DNA from 4 places in the Colwellia sp. 6M3 genome. Region 1 is predicted to be linked to each of the others. Evidence: predicted binding sites of a transcription regulator. Region 1 holds the regulator's gene; each other region holds the start of a gene.
The links. The regulator FNR, encoded in region 1, switches genes on or off when oxygen is low (the NO sensors DNR and NnrR bind a similar motif). The targets are predictions, from matches to a motif close to TTGATCTAGATCAA.

Region 1 (5,611 bases):
AACGAGCGACAGTGCAGTGGCAAGAAAGCCAAGTTAAATTAAGCGACATTCTCAGTTTAATCGATAAAATTGGCTATCATGGCTTGCCATTCAAGGCCAGTACTGCTGAAAAATTAAATAACAAACAAGCTAAAAACTTTATCAAACGCTTAGGTATCTCTGGCATTTTAATGATGCAAGTAATGATGATAGCTTTTGGTTTATATTTTGGTGCTTTTTCAGATATGACAGAACACAATGTCATGTATTTGCGTTGGGCAAGCTTTTTCTTAACTCTACCTATTGTCAGCTATGGCGCCTACCCTTTTTATAAAAGCGCATTTTTTGCTTTAAAAGCACGTCAACTCTCAATGGATGTGCCAGTATCTATTGCTATTTTATTGGCCTTTATGGCGAGTTGCTGGGCAACATTTACTCAGCAAGGTGAGGTATATTTCGAATCTGTTTCTATGTTTACCTTTCTACTGCTTATTGGTAAATTTCTTGAATTTAGAGCCCGTAGTCGCGCCGCTGATGTTTCTGCAAATCTATTAAAGTTAATGCCAATGACCGCAACGAAAGTTGAACACGGTATTGAACAATTTATTTCCGCGAATTACTTAAAAGCTGATGACATTATTTTAATAAAGCCAGGGGAAACTATCCCCGCAGATAGTGAAATAATTACCGGAACGAGCCAAATAAACGAAGCAATGTTGTCAGGTGAACAACTGCCCTTACAGAAAAAAGCATTAGACGCTATATTTGCGGGTACCATTAATGGCGATGGAAACCTAACCGCAAAAGTTAAACATAACAACCAAGAGTCTTTTTTAAGCCAATTAATTCGCTTGAGTGAAAGTGCTCAAAGCCATAAACCAAAGTTGGCAAAATTGTCAGATAAAATTGCCCAATACTTTGTTGCGCTTATCTTAATGGTTTCAATTGCCACGGCAATATATTGGCTGCAACACGCCCCTGAAGAAGCCTTTTGGATTACTTTATCTGTTCTTGTTGTAACTTGCCCTTGCGCATTGGCGTTAGCAACACCAACGGCGCTTACCTGTGCAACAACGAATCTAAATCGTGAAGGTATCATGATTAAATCAGCTCATGTGCTTGAAACCATGCCTGAAGTCGATGCGATATCTTTTGATAAAACAGGCACATTAACTACAGGTGAGTTCACGATTGTTGAAGTAAAAACTTATGGTGATTATTCAACTGATAGTACGTCAAAAGGTAAACAACAGGTGCTTGCTATTGCCGCGGCGTTAGAAGCACACTCAGCTCATCCGTTAGCAAAAGCCTTTAGACCATTTCGTGATTTTAACCAAACAACTACCCAAGTTGTTGTGGCTCCTGGCGCAGGTATCTCAGGTGAAGTTAATCACCAGCACTATCGTATCGGCAAAAGCTCGTGGTTATTAAACGATGACAAACAGGCATGTTTTAGTGCTCAGTGCGTACTCATGCAAGATGAAACATTAATCGCTGAATTTTATTTGCATGATGGCTTACGTGATGACGCGAAACCTTTAATTGATTTTCTACATCAACAAAGTATTGAAACGAGCATGTTATCTGGCGATCACCTCCAAGGCTGCAATAAATTACAATCAATATTGCAACTAAGTAATGTGCAAGCTAACTTGTCAGCGCAAGACAAAGTTAACGCCATAAAGCATCAACAAGTTTCGCATACTGTTGCTATGGTAGGCGATGGGGTAAACGACAGCCCAGTATTAGGCGCCGCTCATTTATCGATTGCCATGGGCAGTGGTACTGATATTGCTAAAAATGGCGCAGATGTCATATTATTAAACAATAAGCTTAAAGGCGTACAAACATTGCGAGAGGTTGCCATTCGAACAACGCGCGTTATAAAGCAAAATTACCTTTGGGCTTTTGGATACAATGCGGTTGTATTGCCGTTAGCCGTAACAGGGCATATAGCGCCTTACATGGCAGTAATTGGCATGTCGGCCAGTTCAATATTAGTCGTAACAAATTCATTAAGGCTGCTAAAAAAATGAGCATAATCTACGTATTAATTCCTATTGCTGTATTACTCACCTCTATTGGCATATATCTGTTTTTTTGGGCGGTAAAAACTGAGCAATTTGATGACTTAGAAAAACAAGGTATGAGCATTTTATTTGATGATGAAAATGACAATATCATTCGCAATAAAAACAACAGTAGTAAATTAAAAGACAGTGAATTAAGCGAAATCGACGAGCAACAAAAACAAGCAGAAAAGTCATCTCATGACGCTTGATTTTTTTTCCGCATTTATAATTGGTTTACTAGGCTCTGGCCATTGTATTGTAATGTGTGGCGGCATTAGCACCATGTTAACCACGAGCATATCTGACCATGCTCGCCATAAAAAAATGGCGATTATATTTGCCTATAATTTTGGCCGAATCGCGTCTTACAGCTTAATTGGTGCCTTGGTAGCATTCACCAGTTCAATGGCGGCTAAAAATATTGGTTTTCCTGTTATTATTTTAAAAACGATTGCAGGTGTGTTTCTAATCCTACTAGGTTTGTATCTAGGACAATGGTTAATGTGGTTAAGCCGCATAGAGTATTTAGGTAAAAACATTTGGCGCTACATCTCACCTTATACTAAAAAATTCATGCCCATTAAAAACATACAGAGTGCATTGGCGTTAGGAGCACTTTGGGGCTGGTTACCCTGTGGCTTAGTTTATTCTACGTTAACGTGGTCATTAGCAAGCGCCGATGTTTTAAATGGCGCTTTGATCATGTTTTTCTTTGGTCTTGGTACTTTACCTGCGCTGCTGTCAGTATCACTCGGCACTTTCAGTGTGAAGTCTTTATTAACTCAGCCCGTTTTTAGAAAACTAGCCGCCATTTTGGTGATTTCATACGGCATTTACTCTATACTAATAGCATATAGCTAACGCATCTAATATGGTGTTCAGCATGGAAGTTTTTATAGGCTGTTATGAATAATAAATCGTGTACCGATCAGCAACATATTCACTGTCAAAACTGTAGTATTAGTGAGTTATGCTTGCCATTTTCGCTTAATAATCAAGAGCTAGAGACTCTAGATAACATTATTGACCGTAAGCTCCCTATTCAAAAAGGAGAGCAGATTTTTAATGATGGTCAGCCTATGCAGGCGCTTTACGCGATTCGTTCGGGCACATTCAAAACCTATACCATCAACAAACAAGGCGAAGAACAAATTACCGGTTTTCATTTAGCAGGTGATTTACTTGGCTTTGATGCCATTGCTAATGCAGAGCACCCAAGTTTTGCTAAAGCATTAGAAACCTCAATGGTTTGCGAAATTCCTTATAATACACTCGAACATTTATCTAACAGCATGCCTAAGTTAAAAAAACAGATTTTGCGCATGATGAGCACTGAAATTCGTGAAGACCATGAAATGCTAATGTTGCTTAATCGTAAAAATGCAGAGCAACGCCTAGCTACATTTTTTAGTACCTTAAGCAGTCGATATAATGCTCGTGGCTTATCAGCCTCTGAATTTCGCTTATCTATGACGCGCAGCGATATTGGTAACTATATTGGTTTAACGGTTGAAACAATAAGCCGACTCCTTAATCGCTTTGATAAAAATGGTTTAATTGCTGTTAATGGCAAACTGATTACCATTGTAAATATTGAAAAATTAAATGAGTGTGCTGGACTTTAAGATAAATTTTATCAGCCTTTTTTCATACTTTCTTATTCAACAGTTTAACGCTATGATTAATATAAAATAGCTTATATAAATGATAATAATTTGATTTAAAACAACTATTATTATTACAAAATAAGTTATTGTTATTATATATATTAACTGTTTAGTTTGGCCTAATACCCACAGGCAAAGATAAGGAATTAGCTATGGAAAAGTATCAAAAAATACTCGCTATTGTTGACCCCACAACAGAAGATCAAAAAGCGGTAAAACGAGCATTAGAATTAGCGCGAAAAACTGGCGCAAGTATTACCGCATTTTTGACCATATATGACTTTTCTTATGAGATGACCACTATGCTTTCAGGCGACGAGCGTGAAGCTATGTGTAAATCTGTTATAAATGATCGTACTCAATGGTTACAGTCTTTACTTGCTGAACTCGATGTAACAGATATCACCATTGATTGTAAAGTTATCTGGCATAATCGTCCTTTCGAGCAAATAATTGCACAAGTTATTGATCATGATTACGACATAGTCATTAAAGGTACACATCAACACGACAAATTTAAATCAGTAATATTTACCCCTACCGATTGGCACATTTTACGTAAATGTCCTTGCCCTGTTTTGCTAGTGAAAGAGCATTTATGGCCTGAAAATGGCAATATTGTTGCTGCATTGAATATTGGCAGCGAAGAAGAAGAGCATAAAGCGCTTAATGATAAAATTACGGCAGAAGCAAAACAGCTAGCTAAAGTTATGAAAGCAAACCTACATTTGGTTAATTCTTTCCCTGGTACGCCGGTAAATATTGCGATAGAAATTCCAGAGTTTGATGCCAATGATTACAACCTCGCCATGTTAAAACATCATGAAGAAGCGATGTTAGAACATGCAACTGCGTTTAATATTACTAAAGAATACACTCATATTAAAGAAGGCTTACCTGAAGATATTATACAAAGTGTCGCCGAAGCCTTAGACGCAGAACTGGTTATTTTAGGCACCATTGGACGTACAGGTTTATCTGCAGCGCTAATTGGCAATACAGCAGAACATGTAATTGATAGACTAAACTGTGATGTACTTGCGTTAAAGCCTGAGGGTTACGTTTCACCCTTGGACGTTAAATAAAATCTTTATTACGTAAAATACAGCTAAAAGAGCGTCACTGATTGATAGAAATATTCTTAAGGTGACGCTTTAATAAAACGCTAAAACTTCTCCCTAGCTTAACTACAATAAATTACAGGTAATTACTCAAGCTAATTTCCAACGATCTTCTCTTCACAATTGTTATAAGTTTGTCTTCAAATATTTATTACGCTATACATATCATTTATAGATCATCATCAGGACTTTATCATTGAAGATAAAACAACCGCTTAGACTTATACCTTATTACATTAGCACGGTGATACTCCTGCCCTTATTACTTTTACAAGCGATATGGGTGCGTTTTAGCATGATAAAACTCCCAGAAGCATTAGGTGAACGCTCAGGCTCTACAGGTAATGGCAGTCCAATTAGTTTATTGATAATTGGTGATTCGGCTACAGCAGGTGTTGGTACACACGAACAAAAAAATGCATTGTCAGGCCAGTTATCAAACAACCTTGCTATTAACAATCAAGTAAACTGGCAATTAGTAGCGAGTACGGGCCTAACTTCAACACAGTTAATCAATGAAATTGAAAAGTTAGAAACACAAACGTTTGACTTTATTTTGGTATCTATTGGTGTAAATGATGTAACAGGCCTCACAAAAGAAAGTCTCTGGGTTAGCAATATAGAGGCTATTGTAAGCTTATGTAGCACCAAATTTGGTACTCCAAAAGTGTTGTTGACAGCACTTCCTCCGATGCATTTATTTACCGGCATTATGCAACCATTAAGATGGTGGCTAGGAGTACGCGCAAAAAGACTAAATACCTTAATGATG
Region 2 (5,611 bases), on a different contig from region 1:
ATCGAGGATTGTGCCATCCATATCCAGTAAAACAGTTGAAATTTTTGACCAATCAAGCATAGATTTTTCCCTTGAAACACGTTTATTATAGAATGTCTCAATGAGACTGATGGTAACTATGCAATTAAATAATTACCCCAACGGCTATTATACCCAAGCAGTATGGTTATGTATTCAATGTTATCGTGCTATGGTTAAACTTTAGCTTTTCTAGATGAAAAACATCACTTAAGTTGTTGCAATAAAGGGCGTTATGACAACAAAAAAAGTATTACCAAAAATTACTGCGCGTAAGCAGGTTGCCAAAAGTCACTTATTTACTATTGAACAAGTTGACCTCACATTCAGTAATGGCGAAAAGCGAGAATATGAACGCATGTATGGTAAAGGTCGTGGGGCAGTGATGATTGTACCTATGCTTGATAAACATACTATGTTGCTCGTACGAGAGTACTGTGGCGGCACGCATACCTACGAGCTTGGTTTCCCAAAAGGCCTAATTGATGCCGGCGAAACTGCCGCACAAGCCGCTAATAGAGAATTAAAAGAAGAAGTTGGTTATGGTGCTGAGACGTTAACGTCAATTCACACTGTTGCCATGGCTCCAGCATTTTTTGATGCTAAAATGACGATATTTCTTGCAGAGAATCTTTATGCTGAAAAACTGCTGGGAGATGAACCCGAAGCCTTAGAATTAGTACCTTGGCCACTTGCAAATCATCATGAATTATTGCAACAGCAAGACTTCAATGAGTCGCGCAGTATTGCCGCTTTATTATTAGTAAAGGATCACTTAGGAGCTATTGTATGAATCATGAAAAGTTATTATCAGTGGCGCTTGAAAGTGCTAAAAAAGCGGGACAAGAAGTTGCACGCTTTTATAAACAAGGCAACTTTACTGCCGAGATAAAAGAAGATAACAGTCCTGTTACCAGTGCCGACATCGCGGCAAATGATATTTTAATGGATGAATTAAAAAGGCTAACCCCTGACATTCCTATTATTTCTGAAGAAGTTGGAGCTTTAGGGCTAGCACAGCGCAGTAAATGGTCTCGTTATTGGCTGTTAGATCCTATCGATGGCACGGGGGAGTTTATTGCTGGCAGTGGTGATTTTGCGGTTAATGTTGCGTTAGTCGAGAACGGATGGCCAAGCATTGGTGTTATTCATGCTCCGGATCACCAATTAACTTACTATGCTCAAAATAATTTAGGCGCTTTTAAAGAAAATGATGTGGGTAGCCATAAAATACAAGTGGCACACTATGATGGTCAACGTCGTATAAAAGTTGCTATCAGCCGCCGGCAAGATATCAACTTAATGGGGCAGTATTTAAATGATAAATATGATTTTGATCATGTCGCTTTAGGAAGCTGCTCGTTAAAAAACTGTTTAATTGCCGAAGGTGGTGCTGATTGTTATTTACGTGTTGGACCTACCGGTGAGTGGGATACTGGCGCAAGTCACTGTATAATTGAACAAGCCGGTGGCAGCATAATCGATAGTGAATTTAAACCATTAACGTACAATCAGCGTGAAACGTTAATGCAGCCTGATTTTATCTCGTTAGGAAATAAAGAAATTCCTTGGCAAGATATTATTAAGCCGCATAGAGCAAAGCGTTTATAAATAACAACGCTTAAGCCCAGTTCATAAATACACAGTGTTAGTTGTTATTAGTAAATTAGCTCGAAATAAACTTATCTTACATGGAGAAAATCATGCGTAAAACATCCTCAATATTAATTTCCCTACTGTTGACAGCAACAGTAAGTTTACCTGCATTAGCTGCATGGAAACTCGACAATGCAAATTCTGAGCTGAGCTTTATATCCGTTAAAAAAGCGAATATTGCCGAAAATCATAACTTTGCAAAGCTTGCTGGTAATATCAACGAGCAAGCACAAGTAAATATCAGTGTTGACCTTACCAGCGTTAATACTAATATTGCTATTCGTGATGACCGAATGAAAAAATTCGTTTTTGAAAGCGATAAATATAGCACAGCAAATTTTACTGCGACGCTTGATAAGTCATTACTCAATAACCTAACCATTGGTGCAGATAAAAAGCTTAGCGTTAGCGGCGTAGTGGATTTTCATGGTGAGCAGCAAACTGTAACGATTGAAGTCAGTGTCATCAAGTTAAGTGCGGATAAAATATTGGTTAATACTATCAAGCCATTTTTTATTCAGGCAGATGCATTTGGTATTGTAGCTGGTATCAATAAGCTCAAAGAGTTAGCCTCTTTACCTAGCATCGATTACGTTGTGCCGGTTAGCTTTTCGGTTACCTTCATACGATAATATTTGTCGTAAGAATTAATTAAAGGCACTGAATTAGTGCCTTTTTTAATGCCTAACATATAGTGCCTTATGATTCCTCTGTGCTTTCTTCGCTGTCTTCAACAAATTGGTCTTTTGGGAGAATATTAACCGTTTCATGAAGTTCAGAGTACACCAATAATGCTGTACCTTGCTTTAATTGCTGATGAACTTGGGCTATTTTTTCATTAAGTGATACATCTTCACTACCATACTCTGTTCCTTCACGGAGGACAAAGTTTTCGATAATGGCGCTTAATGTTTCTTCTGACAATTGTTCTAGTGGGATGATCATAAATATCTCGTAAAAAACTCAGGTATACGTTGCTCTAACCAATATCTTGGCTTGAACGGATTATTACCACTGATGAAACCTACATGACCACCTTTAGCGCTGACTTCAAATGTCATTTGTTTAGGCAACGAAGTAATCGCAGTGGTATTTACATGACATAAAAATGGGTCATCGGTTGCATGAATAATTAAACAAGGTGTAGTTATCTGTTGCAACACATCCCTGCCGCTAGCTTGCTTATAATAGTCATTCGCATCAATAAAACCGTTTATTGGCGCAGTAACCATTTGATCAAAGTCTCGAATTGAACGCACACTATTTAGCCGTGTAGTGTCTATATTATGTAACAAGTTAGCTTTTATTTTTTCAACTGTACTTGCTCTAAGCATATCCACTAAGTACTTTTGATAAACACGAGAAAAACCACGGTTAATTCGGTTACTACAACTTGATAGGTCAAGTGGGGCGCAAATGACACATGCAGCTTGATAGATATTTTGTTTTTGCTGAGCTAAGTATTTAGTCAGTACATTCCCGCCTAATGAAAAGCCAACAATCGCTTTTTTTGCCTCAGGGTAGTTACTGGCAAGGTATTGGCTAAAGTAGTCAACATCACAAGTTTGGCCGCTATGGTAAGACTGAGGCATACGGTTTGGTCGACCGCTACAGCCTCTAAAGTGCATTAACACACCTACCCAACCTTGTGCTTTAATCGCGCTTAACATCCCTTTTGCGTAGTGGCTGTTCTTTGAGCCTTCAAGTCCATGTAATACGGCGATAATTGGACGAGTGCATGCTGAGTTAACCTGTTCTGTCCAAGCTAAATCTACAAAGTCACCATCGGGTAATTCTAACGTTTCATTGGTTGTATCTATGGAGTGGCCACGTCTAAAAAACTTAGCGGCAATGGTTTGTAAATGGGCGTTTTTTAGCCACCAAGCTGGGCTGAAAGAGCTTTTGGTAAACATAATGCGGTAATAGCGAGTTATACAAAAAATTTATTGTACGTTAAATTTTTGCTCATGCCCACCGTTTGGCGATAAGTGAGCAATGAGCGTGACCACTTAAGTTTTCATTATGACATTTGTGAAACATCTTTAAGGCGTATCTTCACTGATATGTTTTAAAAAGTAATAAACGTAAAAACTACAAATGCCTATTACAGTAGCTAAACCAATAAATGACATGATGACCACGGGATCGTTTAATAGCATATCGACAAAATTCATCACAAACTCCAAAAGTATTTAAGTAGGTATGGCCACTATTATAAATAACACTTAAATAAAGCTTATTGATTTGGATCATGATCATTGCCACTTTTTGTATTAATGAAAGTGAGGCGGGATAGTAGCAGCTAATAAATAGCACATGCTTACGTTTATCAGACTAACTAATTATGTTGTAACTCAGTGGAGTAAAGCCGAACTATTGAAAATTGAAGATAAAAATAAACCCGCTAGGATAATAAGCGGGTTTATGTTGGTTAACTGCTTTGGGGATATGCTTATATTAAGAAATAACCGTTAAGATTTTTGTCTTAATTTTAATTCTCGTTGTTGGATTATTTTACGATAAATAGCATCGGCTTTTTCACGACTCTCTTTTATCTCATCAACGGTTAATTTATGTTCGTCCATATCGCGACTTTTTTCAGCCATACGATAAGCATTTTTAGCCGCAATAATATTCCAGATATAAGACATTCTAGTACTCTTAGCGACGCCTTTACCTTCAAAGTACATCAAGGCAAGGTTAAATTGTGCTAAGGCATAGTTTTGATCCGCCGCTTTTTGATACCAACGAGATGCTTGCAGGTAATCGCGTTGAACACCACTTCCGTTATAAAGCATCACCCCTAAATTAAATTGCGCTCGGGGTAAGTCTTTATTTGCGGCTTTTTCCATTAATGCATAAGCAGAGTTTAAATCCTTTTTAACGACCTCTCCTTCACTATAAAGCAACGAAAGATCGAACAAGGCTTCTGAGTAATTTTGTGAAGCGGCCTGATGAAGAAGCTCCAACGCCTTCGTTGGGTTTTTAATTACTCCGTAACCGTTTAAATAAATTAACGCCATTTGATATTGCGCAGGAGCATATTCTTCAGCAACTAATGGCTCAAACTCTGCAATCGCGGCTTTAAACTCACCACGGTTTAGCTCGTATATACCTAAATCTAAATCAGCACTAAAGGCAGAGCTTTGTGTAAAAAGGGCAAAACTGATTGCTAGTAAGGTCAATTTTTTCATAATAATGTCCTATATTGTGGTGTTGTCGCGATCGAACGCAGTGACAATTTTTTGCTGCGATCTATTAAGTGTAGCAATAAATTTATAATGCTTGTGACATTATCTCTTCTATTTGTTCTTCAAGGTCAAGCCACTGCATTTCATTTGTTTCTAAATCTTGGGTCAGTGTTGCTTGGCGTTTCAATAATTCTGTTAACTTTGTTTTGTGCTCAGCTTGGTATATCTCACTATCAGCCAATTGTGCTTCAACCTCAGTTAATTCGTTTTGATACTTTTGTACCAGCTTTTCAAACTTATCAGCCTGTTTACGCAGAGGTGATGCTTTTTTACGTAATTCAGCTTGCTCTTTACGTTGCTGTTTTTTATCTACTTGTGGCTCAGTAATTACTTTATTCGTTTTGACTGTTTGCTTTTTATCATCGTTGAGCCATTGTTGGTAATCATCAATATCACCGTCAAACTCTGTTACCTGGCCGTTAGCAACGATATAAAACTCATCTACACACGACTCTAATAAGTATCTGTCATGAGCAATAAGAATAATTGCACCGTCAAAGTCTTGCAGAGCTAACACCAATGCTTGACGCATTTCTAAATCAAGGTGGTTAGTTGGCTCATCTAATAGCAACAATTGTGGCTTTTCTAAGACAATAAGGGCTAAGACCAAACGCGCTTTTTCGCCGCCAGACATGGTGCCAACTTTATCTAAAGCTTGGTCGCCACTAAAGCCAAAACGGCCTAAA
Region 3 (5,611 bases), on a different contig from region 1:
ATTACCTATGCTAATCCTGAATTTTGTGAGGTGGCAGGTTACAGCTTAGAAGAGTTAATTGGTCAACATCATAATGTAGTTCGTCATCCTGATATGCCAAAAGCAGCTTTTAAAGATTTATGGGAAAAATTAAAACGAGGAGACTCATGGCGTGGCATGGTTAAAAATCGTTGCAAAAATGGTGATTATTATTGGGTAGATGCCTATGTAACACCATTATTTGATAAAGGAGAAATTACCGGCTATCAATCAGTTCGTGCTTTTCCTACCGTTCAGCAAAAAAAAGAAGCTCAATTACTTTACAACACCTTAAACAATAATAAATCAATTTTAGATTTGCACGCTAACATTCCACTCAAGCGCCTTGCTGCACTTATTTGTGTGATCGCAGCAATTGCGATCACCTGGGTACTCACTGGCACGGCGACCTCTGCAATAATATTGTTAGTTTGTGTCGCGTTAATCACCGTTATTTTTTCAGAAGAATTGATAAAAATACCGAGTCATTTAAGTAAAACAAAATCAATATTTGATAGCCCTTCGCGCCATGTATATCTAGGTAAAGGTATACTTAATATCATTAATTACCCTGCCGAATTATACAAAGCTAGAATAAAGACGGTCTTAGGTCGAAGTAACGACTCAGGCAGAAGGTTAGCCAAACTCGCAGAAGAGCTTGCTCATACGTCAAATGAAATGCTTAGTGGTATTAAAGAAGAAAATGAATATATAAGCCAGTTTTCTGCCGATATTACTCAAATGAGTGTAACCATAAACGAAGTAAGTGAAAGTACCAATTTGGCCAATGATAAAGTTGCCCAAGTAAAAATTGATTGCCTACAAAATATTGCCACTATTGAAAGTAGTGAAAATAAAATCGACCAGCTCGCAAATGACGTTGAAAATGCGGCGAATAATGCGACAGAATTAGTGACTGATGTTGATAAAATATCGACTGTTATGACTGAAATTCAAGGGATTGCAGATCAAACAAACTTGCTAGCATTAAACGCAGCAATTGAAGCAGCAAGAGCAGGTGAGCAAGGCAGAGGGTTCGCCGTTGTTGCTGATGAAGTGAGAACACTAGCAAGTAGAACCCAAAGTGCGACAGAACAAATACAATTATCAGTGACTGAGTTACAACGTACGTTAAAAACTTGGAATCAAGTAATGATGTCGAATAAAACCAATGCCGATGAATGTTCAACTGAATCAAAAACCATTAAAAACGCCATGCAAGATATTATAGACAACATTCAAAATGTTAATGACATGACCGCCCAAATTGCTACCGCATCTGAGCATCAGAGAACGGTAGCTGAACAAATTACTCAAGGTATTCATAATATTGACAGTATATCTCAACGCAATACTCAATTAGCAGCTGCAGTATCTAGTAAAAGTATTGAAGTAAATAAAAATGCCGAAGCAATTGAAGAGCTCAGTACTAATTTTAGTTAACGCTTAAGTAAGCTGCTGCTATATAAATTAATAATAAAATGACTACCTAGGTAGTCATTTTTTATTGGATCACCATAAAGCTTTTTTTTGTTTAATTTCAGTATTTACCTTCAACTTAGTACACCTCGCCCTTTGACCCCTAACCCCTAACCCGACAAATAAACACCTATTTTTCAATGTTCACTCATGTTTTACAGAGGTAATGAATTTGTCATGCAAATTAAAATAACTGACTAAAAATCATTTTATCAAGGCTAAAAACTTGACTTAAATCAAAAAGAGATTACAATTTTCACAAATTACTGAAAACTCAGAAAGTACAGAAAATGAAAATAACAGCAATGACACAATCATTAGTTTTACACTTTGGTGAAATGGGCTCTCGATGGGGATTAAACAGAACATTAGGGCAAATGTATGCGGTTATTGTGCTCACTGAAGCACCGCTTAATGCTGACCAAATTAGTGAAGCGCTACAAATATCTCGTTCAAATGTCAGCATGGGCTTAAAAGAACTTAAATCGTGGAATTTAATAAAATTACATCATATCCCCGGCGATCGAAAAGAGTATTTTTCAGCGCCAAGTGACATCTGGGAAATTGCTCGTACGTTAGTTGTAGAGCGCAGAAAGCGTGAACTAGACCCAACATTATCTACATTGCGCGACGCCCTAATGGAACAGCCAAGTAATGAGTCAGACGAGTACACGCAAATGCGTGTAAAGCAAATGCATGATCTCATGGAAATGGTCACTTTATGGACCAACGAAATGCAAGGAATGTCGTCTGAAAAGTTATCCACCTTACTTAAAATGGGTGAAGGCATAAGTAAAATCTTAGATGTTAAAGACAAATTATTACTGCGATAACCTTACATTATATTTTTGATATTTAGGTCAACATAAACGACCTAAATAGTTTTTAGAACATAACTTACAATAACTTAACCCAGTGGAGTACATCACGTGTTAGATGCATCAGCTATTGCTAATGACACAAGTTTCATGCTTTCCCGCATCCAATTTGCTGCCAATATTAGTTTTCATATTTTATTTCCTACTATCAATATCGCCTTGTGCTGGGTATTGCTGTTTTTCAAAGTTCGCTTTAATCAAACCCAAGACGATAGTTGGTTACGTGTATACCGATTTTGGGTCAGAATATTTGCGTTAACTTTTGGTATAGGCGTGGTCAGTGGCATTACGATGTCATTCCAGTTTGGTACTAATTGGCCGGGTTACATGGAAACCGTAGGTAATATTGCGGGACCGTTACTCGGGTATGAAGTAATGACCGCTTTCTTTTTAGAAGCCTCATTTCTTTCAATTATGCTATTTGGTATGGATCGAGTGTCTAACCGTGTTCACACCATTGCGACCATACTGGTTTCTTTTGGCACCACATTATCAGCATTTTGGATTTTGTCTCTTAATTCTTGGATGCATACGCCAGCAGGTTTTGAGATGATTGATGGAGTAGCACATGTTACTAGTTGGCTTGAGGTTATTTTTAACCCTTCTATGCCCTATCGATTCATGCACATGCTAATAGCCTCAGGGTTAACGACGGCATTTTTAATTTCAGGTATTTCTGCTTACAGATTAATCAAAGGCGACAATAAAAAGTCAGTAAAACAAGCGTTAAATTTTTCAGTCGTTATGGCGGCTGTTTTAATTCCTATACAAATTTTTGTTGGTGATTTACACGGGTTAAATACCTTTAAAAATCAACCTGCTAAAATTGCCGCTATGGAGGGAGTATGGAACACCGAAGCCAATGTTCCGTTATTACTGTTTGCATTACCTGATGAACAAAAACGAGAAAACAACTTTGAAGTAAAAGTGCCTAATATGGCCAGTATTATATTAACCCATGATTCAGCAGGAGAAATACAAGGCTTAAATGACTTTGTAGATAAACACCCTCCAGTTGCGCCGGTATTTTTCAGCTTTAGAATAATGATAGGCGTTGGTGTATTAATGCTGCTATTTTCTTGGCTCGCAACTTATCAATATGTTATCAAAAAACGCTACCCAACTTGGTTATTAAAAGTGGGTGTTGCTATGACATTTTCTGGCTGGTTAGCCACACTGGCTGGTTGGTATGTAACGGAAATTGGCCGACAACCTTACTTAGTAACGGGAATATTACGCACCAAAGACGCCGTGACCACTACACCGCCAGAAAATATAGTTATGTCATTAACGCTGTATTTAGTCATTTATGGTTTCTTGCTTATTGCCTACATACGCACTTTATTTGTCATGGCAAATCGAGCGATAATTTTAGAACAGTCAAATGCATCACTAAACGAACCAAACTCGTCGATTGAACCTCAAATTCCCTTAACTGAAGAAGGAGCGAAATAATGATATCTACATCAGTTGATTGGCTGCCTATTGTATTCGTTGGCTTAATGGGCCTTTCGTTTTTAATTTACGCGATACTTGATGGTTACGATTTGGGCGTGGGTGTTTTACTACCTTTGGATAACCAGCAGCAGCGCGACACTATGATCTATTCCATTGGACCATTTTGGGATGCTAACGAAACATGGCTGGTAATGGCTATTGGCTTATTGTTGATAGCTTTCCCTAAAGCACACTCAATTATCTTTCAAGCATTGTACTTACCAACAGCCCTGATGCTAGCTGGGCTTATTTTACGCGGAGTTTCATTTGATTTTCGAACTAAAGCGCCAAGTAACGATAAAAAGAAGTGGGATTTTGCGTTTAAATTTGGCTCTTTATTAGCGACATTATCACAAGGTTACATGTTGGGACGTTATATCACCTCATTTGAAGATACATGGTTATCACTCGGTTTTTCTGTCTTGTCCGCTATTTGCGTAACAGCAGGTTATTGTTTTATTGGCGCAGCATGGTTGGTAATGAAAACCGAAGGTGAATTACAACGTAAAGCGGCAAAATGGGCGAAATATACCAATGTATTAATGGCGTTTGGTATTGTCGCTGTATGTATAACCAATTTATTAATTGATCAGCAAATTATGGATAAATGGCTTGGTGGCGTTCAAGCCATACTGATTCTTCCATTAACTTTCTTACTTGGTTTTACTTTTATTACTGTCCACCGATATCTAGACAAAGTACCTATGGAGAATGACTTGGGCTGCTGGTTACCATTTTCAGCTGCTATTATGTTATTTATTCTCTGCTTTTGTGGTTTAGGCTATAGTTTTTATCCTTACATTGTGCCCTTTCAAGTAACCATATTTGAAGCGGCAAGCTCAAGAGAATCACTATGGTTTATCTTTGTAGGTGCTGCAGTAGTGCTGCCAATGATTATTGGATACACAATATTTTCTTATAAAGTGTTCTGGGGCAAAACCACTAAGCTTAACTACTAGGTTTAACTACTAGGCTGAACGATCTGGTTTAACGACTAAAGTTGGACAAAAAGAGTGCAAATAGTCACTAGGCTATCACTAAGAATTTTTGCTAGAATATGCGCCATATTCTAGACAATACTCACTTTAGACGCACCGTTATTAAATTAGCGGTGCTTGGAGATAGCAATTTATGCCAGCTTACGCCGTAGGTCACAAAGTACCAGATTCAGATTCAATTTGTTCAGCCATCGCACTTTCATATTTAAAAACCACTATTGGTGAAGATGTGAGACCAGCACGTTTAGGTGAACTTTCACCTGAAACTGCGTTTATTTTAGAAAAATTTGGCTTAGAAAAACCTGAGCTTAAATTGAGCTATGCTGATACAGACGGAATTTACGTTGTTGATCACTCAGACCGTATTCAAGGTCCTGACGATATTGATGACTCAACGGTATTAGGCATTATCGATCACCATAAATTAGGTGATATTACTACTTCAACTCCGTTGGAAATTTGGGTTCGCCCTGTGGGTTGTACAAATACTATCATTAAAATGATGTACGACTTTCACGATGTTGAAATTCCTAAAAACATTGCTGGTGCCATGATGTGCGCCATTTTGTCTGACACTGTAATTTTTAAATCGCCAACTTGCACCACTGCTGATATTAAATGTGTTGAAGCTTTAGCAGAAATTGCCGGCATCGAAGATTACAAAGGTATGGGCATGGAAATGTTCACAGTTAAGTCTTCTGTTCAAGGTACACCAGTACGTGATTTAGTGTTACGTGATTT
Region 4 (5,611 bases), on a different contig from region 1:
AATTTGTCAGCTGTTTATATGATTATATTTTATTCACGGGTAAGTCGTTTAGGGTCGAGTAGTTTAATAAGTTCGGCTTCACTGATATCCGTGAGTTCTCTTGCCACATCTAACACCGTTCTTTTTTCTTCGTACGCTTTTTTAGCAATCTCGGCGCTTTTGTCATAACCAATCAACTGGTTTAACGCCGTTGCTAAAATAGGATTTTTTGCCAAGTTATGATTAATCATCGAATGATTTACTTTCATATCTTTAATCACTTTATCGGCAAGGGCGATGCTGCTTGACGTTAAAAGTTGAATACTTTGCACCAACGTATGACCAATCAGAGGTAGCATGGTGTTGAGTTGAAAGTTACCCGATTGCCCAGCTAAGGTAACAGTGGTGTCGTTGCCAATAACCTGAGTACAAGCCATTAAAACCGCTTCTGAGATCACAGGGTTAACTTTGCCTGGCATAATACTGCTGCCTTTTTGTAGTTCGGGTAGCTGTAATTCATTTAAGCCATTTAAAGGCCCACTGCTCAGCCAACGAATGTCATTACTTACTTTACTCAGACTAACCGCTGTAGTTTTTAGCACACCACTGATCTGCACGGCTGTATCTTGAGCACTTATGGCGCGAAAATAATTATCAGCAGGGGTAAATGATAATCCTGTTCTTTGCGTTAATACCCGAGTAACAATGCCTGAAAATTCTGGATGTGTGTTAACACCTGTACCGATTGCGGTTCCGCCAATAGCCAATTTCAATAAACTCGGTAAGCTATTTTCCAACTGTTGATGTGCATAACGAATTTGACTACTCCAGCCACTTATTTCCTGAGCGAAACTTAACGGCATAGCATCCATTAAATGCGTTCTGCCAGTTTTAATGGTGTTGTGGTGTTCACTCGCTTTTGCATCCAAGGTATCGCTTAAATGCTGTAGTGCGGGTAACAATTCATCAGAGATAAGCTTTGCTGCACTTAAGTGGATACATGACGGGATAACGTCATTAGAGCTTTGCCCCATGTTCACGTCATCGTTTGGGTGAAGAATAATTTTTTGCTGACTGTGTCGTTTAACTAACGAGACAATAACTTCATTAACGTTCATATTAGTGCTGGTGCCCGAGCCAGTTTGAAATACATCAACTGGGAACTGATTAACGTGAAAACCGTCAGCAACTTCTTTGGCAGCCAGTTGAATAGCAGCAGATTTATCAGTATCAAGCAGCCCTAATTCTTGATTAGCTTGAGCGCAGGCGCTTTTTAGTGTCGCTAGTGCCCATAGAAATGCTCGCGGCATTTTTAGCTCGCTAATGGTAAAATTGGTCAGGGCTTTGGCCGTTTCAGTACCATATAATATATCGGTTATCTCACTACTCTTTGATGGTTTATTGTCGTCATTTTTTTGCATTTAGTTATCCTTTAATTACTCGATAATAGTAGCTTGAAAATTTTTCGCCAACTAACTTTATGCCCATGGCAATAATGGGCATATTACTGTGAGAATATATTTAATTTGACTACTTATTGAATATGAGTTTATTTTTAACTTCTGCTAGATACTCAACATCATTCAATTTGTCTTCATTGTATTCTGGACACGCTTTTATCTGCTCAAAACTAAGATTACAGGTGACCGTTTTTTCTTCCCAATTTAACTTATCTAAATGCTTTGGAGAGATCAGTACTTTTTTGCCGCCTGGCAGCCAATCCCGGGTATCAACCACAATGTAAAGCAAAGACCAACTATGGGTGTCACAAATAAAGTCTTTGATATAGCCTTTTTTACCATCTAGAGCATCTATACCGTAATGTGTAATCTCATTGGTTGAACGAAGATGGTTGGTAGTTTTAGCATTTTCACTTTCTTTGCTATCTTTTGGCAATGTTTTTGGGTTAACCAAAGCCATTGGATACGCGTATTCACCCCATGCTCCAGCCCCTCCCCAATAGTAACCATAGGCATAATAATCAAAATAGTTCTTTTCAAACTCACGGGAAACGGTTTCGTGTTCATCTATTTGTGGACTGTTCTTAACCTTATCTTTTGTTATAGACACGTTAAGTTGCTGCTCTTTAGTATCGTATTCAAGCAGTGATATAGGGCTTATCAAGGTTTTTTCACTTAAGGGTACCCAAGGGCTGATATCAACAACCATAAACCTGATGGTCCAGTGTCTATCATCAAAATACACATCTGTTACCTGCCCAATTTCACCATCTACTGCATGAATAGTGCTTCCGTTTAGCTCTTCCAAATTGACTAACATCACTTTCTCCATATTTGTTCGTTATATTTAACAATTGATTTTCATCAAAACATCAGAATTTTCGCTCTCATACGTCGATAATAATTTAAGATGATTTCGTACAAGCGCCCTATTTAATATCTACGCAATCACCTATCACATTACTTAGTGTACGTAGTATAATTATAGTTCAAATTTTATTTATTTTAATATAAAAACACAATAACAATTAAAAACAACAATATAGAATCACAATAACAACCACCGATGATTAATTATAGTTAGTACACTAACTATAATTAATGCTCGGCACAAAAATTTAATGGCTTATGATTGAGTTTTATCTGACAAATGTATGTGTTAAAGGCCATATCTGCAGTTACTAATTACTCAGTAGCACTGTTATTTGTCATTTTCTAAACTTAGCACGCCAATGTGTTCGTTATGAATAACCAAGCTATAACGAAAATAGCTTTATTTACCTTTTTCACTGACTCTTCTGATTATTGTTGATATATGGCGTAGTGTTTAGCGACTAATCATTGACGTTTAACCGTATTCGATTTTCATGTATTTCATCAAGAGCAAAAAAAGTGGGAGGAAGCATCGAGGGGATAGGAAATTAGCTTTCAAGGCCGATGCTTTATAAGTGAAAGTTAGCGAGCAAGCTCGCTTGACACGAATACTTTATCTATCGCTTGCTGAAACTTCTCAACCAACTGCTGCTCGATATCAGAGCTAAGCGCAAAATAATAATGTTTTGATGGAAAGCGGTAAATAATTTCAAAATCAGCGGGATCAAGATCCGATGAAGTTAAGGTCTCACGCCAGCCATCTTCACCAAATATCCATAAATCTATCCGTCCAGCACTTAACATCAGACCCAAGTTTGTTGAGTGAGAAAGCAAGGTAATTCTGTCCAGCGGAACGCCTACCTCTTGAAGTATCTCCTCGCCAACATCATCTCTTACAGCACCGGTAATATATCCCATCATATCTTCTGGTTTGCTGATCGTAAGTTTACGTATTTTCAACGCTATCAAAACATCACTTTCAGAAGCAATAGGCCCGACCCATTGAAAGTCATTCTCTCGTTCGGGCGTTCTAATGGTGCTAAACAAAACCGTGTTAGGTCCCTTTTGAGCATTACTAAAACCTCTTGCCCAAGGTTGCACTAATATATTCTCCCGTTTTACTGGACTACCAGCACTCAACGAAGCAGCCAAAAGTAAATCTACCGCAGGTCCTTGCAATTTTCCATCTCGAATATAATTAAATGAAGCACTACTTTCAGTAATATAAGTAAGCTCATTAAGTTCGGTTGCGAATACCAAACTACTATTAGTCAAAGCAATAAATGCCACCAACATGCCTATAATCGAAAACCTATAAAAAACTTGTTGCATACCACTCCAAATGACAAAGAAATTTTAATGCTGACACTTAAATCTTCTCAATATTCGAGATAACAATAAACCTGAACGCGAAGGTTAGCTGAAAAAACAATGAGTGCTCAATCTAAGCAGGTGATTTAAATCATGCTTTATCATTTGTCAGATCCTACTTTTTATCCATTTTATATTAATGTAGAGATCCCTTTACTACTTTTAAATAATTCAATATGAATAAAGTATAAGCGATAGTTCATAAAAGCCACATTTATCACTTATTTTTTTCTAATTTTACACTTGTGGTAACCACATAGTAGCAGCCGCACCAAATATACCAACACCCATCACTAGCGTTGCAACAGCAAGCACTAATGAAACAATATATTTTCCAGTTGCATCAGCTTTATTCTGTGCCCAAAAATATAATTCTACTAGGGCTAACGGAATAAGGTACTGAGCAAATGCTAAGGCTATAATAAAAGGCCCTTCGAAGGTTTCAGGGTCAAAGCCAACAGGTGCTTGGTGTATTAAAATCCAAGCCATTAAGCCAACACGAAAAAACCAGCCTCCATTTACAACCATAAATAAGCGCAATGCCCATTGACGATGTTGTTTAATCTTACGTGCTATTGCATTGCGTAAAGCGAGAATGGCAAAGGTGATAATGAGCAACACCATAATATTCATAGCAACAAACATTGCCTGACCGCCGGGCATTTTTTCATAGCCCCAAATAAGATATAGCCCCAAAATACTGCCGATAAAAATGGTCAGTAGGTATATACGACCATTTATTCTGTGAAATTTAGGAAATTTTTCTCGAATTAGAGGAATAAGTTGCAAGGGCCCAAGTCCCATAATAACTACAGCGATTAAAACATGAATAATCAGGGCGATTAATCCAGACTGATTACCATTTGGAGACTCCAAAACCCCAGTATTACCTGCAAGCAATGCACCACCATAATGGGCAATGACGTAGTACACCATGATCCATTGGCCGATAACTGCCACAACAAACCAAAACTTTGCGATATTGCTTAATATTACATCTGCTCGTGTTGCAATATTATCAACCTTAACGATTTCACTTTCGTTCATACCTTATCCCTTTAACTTTATTTTTTTATTATCAGAAGTGATGTTGCAAAGGGTATTCCACATTATATTTCTATTAATTTCAGATGGTTATAAATTTAATTTATATCTAAAGGAAAGTTTTCACTATTAAAAGGCTTTTTTGACCAATATTTAATAAAGAGGCGATATTGGGAATCTCACCAATACTAAAATTTTACTGCCAACACCTTGGCATAACATGGTTAGAAAGTAGACATTTAAAAGCAGTGAAATACGTAACTCTTTAACCTTAGAATATATAAAAACAGAAAATACGAGAGAGGGAAGCAATATCTTTTGGGAATAATAAGTTCAAACCGCTACAGCAGCGTATATTATTGCTGGTGGTTTTTAAGCGAAGGTACACTAATATGTTAAAGATATACCGATAACGCTATTTTTTTAGCGACTATCGGTAAATTAATACCTTTTTTATTTACTTGATTTAGGTATAGCAAAATTAGCATAAATAGTTGTTGCTGCTCCGCTCACAAGCAATAGCATCGCAATACCAAACATAGCTTCACTTTGGGCTTCAAAAGCCATGAAGTATATTCCTAAAGCAACAAAGAGTAAGCCAAGATAAATAAACACTTTGGGATGAGATGATATTAGTCCGGGTGTTTGGGCGTTTTTTAATGTTTTAGATTTATTATGCGCTGAAGCTTTTCTTTTGTGCTTATTTGTCGGCATTACCAACTCCTTTAATCAGTACCTCATGATCGAGGCAATTTAAAAACACGATAAATTAAGTCCACATTAAAGTTATCTTAAGTAATTTACACAGTAGCAAGCAACATATTTATCATCACTATTTTTAGATAGTTAGGCAGCAACTCGTTAAAAAATTAAATCATAGGTGA

Region 2: H4J50_RS05260 (DUF3149 domain-containing protein) is a predicted target of FNR. The motif match lies at 3,914-3,927, and genes of this name have one in related genera.
Region 3: H4J50_RS06730 (GbsR/MarR family transcriptional regulator) is a predicted target of FNR. The motif match lies at 1,724-1,737, and genes of this name have one in related genera.
Region 4: H4J50_RS01450 (PRC-barrel domain-containing protein) is a predicted target of FNR. The motif match lies at 2,294-2,307, and genes of this name have one in related genera.

What each region holds. Positions count from the first base shown of each region.
Region 1 is NZ_JACGWF010000007.1:14,147-19,757, reverse strand. It holds gene H4J50_RS02930 (heavy metal translocating P-type ATPase) at 1-2,015, shown strand, start outside; gene ccoS (cbb3-type cytochrome oxidase assembly protein CcoS) at 2,012-2,260, shown strand; gene H4J50_RS02920 (sulfite exporter TauE/SafE family protein) at 2,250-2,912, shown strand; gene fnr (fumarate/nitrate reduction transcriptional regulator Fnr) at 2,957-3,676, shown strand; gene uspE (universal stress protein UspE) at 3,871-4,803, shown strand; gene H4J50_RS02905 (SGNH/GDSL hydrolase family protein) at 5,135-5,611, shown strand, end outside.
Region 2 is NZ_JACGWF010000015.1:26,832-32,442, forward strand. It holds gene yrfG (GMP/IMP nucleotidase) at 1-60, opposite strand, end outside; gene nudE (ADP compounds hydrolase NudE) at 254-811, shown strand; gene cysQ (3'(2'),5'-bisphosphate nucleotidase CysQ) at 808-1,629, shown strand; gene H4J50_RS05245 (YceI family protein) at 1,722-2,306, shown strand; gene H4J50_RS05250 (YheU family protein) at 2,374-2,619, opposite strand; gene H4J50_RS05255 (hydrolase) at 2,616-3,587, opposite strand; gene H4J50_RS05260 (DUF3149 domain-containing protein) at 3,717-3,848, opposite strand; gene H4J50_RS05265 (tetratricopeptide repeat protein) at 4,146-4,868, opposite strand; gene H4J50_RS05270 (ATP-binding cassette domain-containing protein) at 4,951-5,611, opposite strand, start outside.
Region 3 is NZ_JACGWF010000021.1:35,299-40,909, forward strand. It holds gene H4J50_RS06725 (PAS domain-containing methyl-accepting chemotaxis protein) at 1-1,461, shown strand, start outside; gene H4J50_RS06730 (GbsR/MarR family transcriptional regulator) at 1,788-2,330, shown strand; gene H4J50_RS06735 (cytochrome ubiquinol oxidase subunit I) at 2,466-3,830, shown strand; gene H4J50_RS06740 (cytochrome d ubiquinol oxidase subunit II) at 3,830-4,831, shown strand; gene H4J50_RS06745 (manganese-dependent inorganic pyrophosphatase) at 5,004-5,611, shown strand, end outside.
Region 4 is NZ_JACGWF010000003.1:80,288-85,898, forward strand. It holds gene H4J50_RS01445 (lyase family protein) at 30-1,400, opposite strand; gene H4J50_RS01450 (PRC-barrel domain-containing protein) at 1,510-2,259, opposite strand; gene H4J50_RS01455 (ABC transporter substrate-binding protein) at 2,895-3,644, opposite strand; gene H4J50_RS01460 (DUF2306 domain-containing protein) at 3,921-4,730, opposite strand; gene H4J50_RS01465 (hypothetical protein) at 5,181-5,441, opposite strand.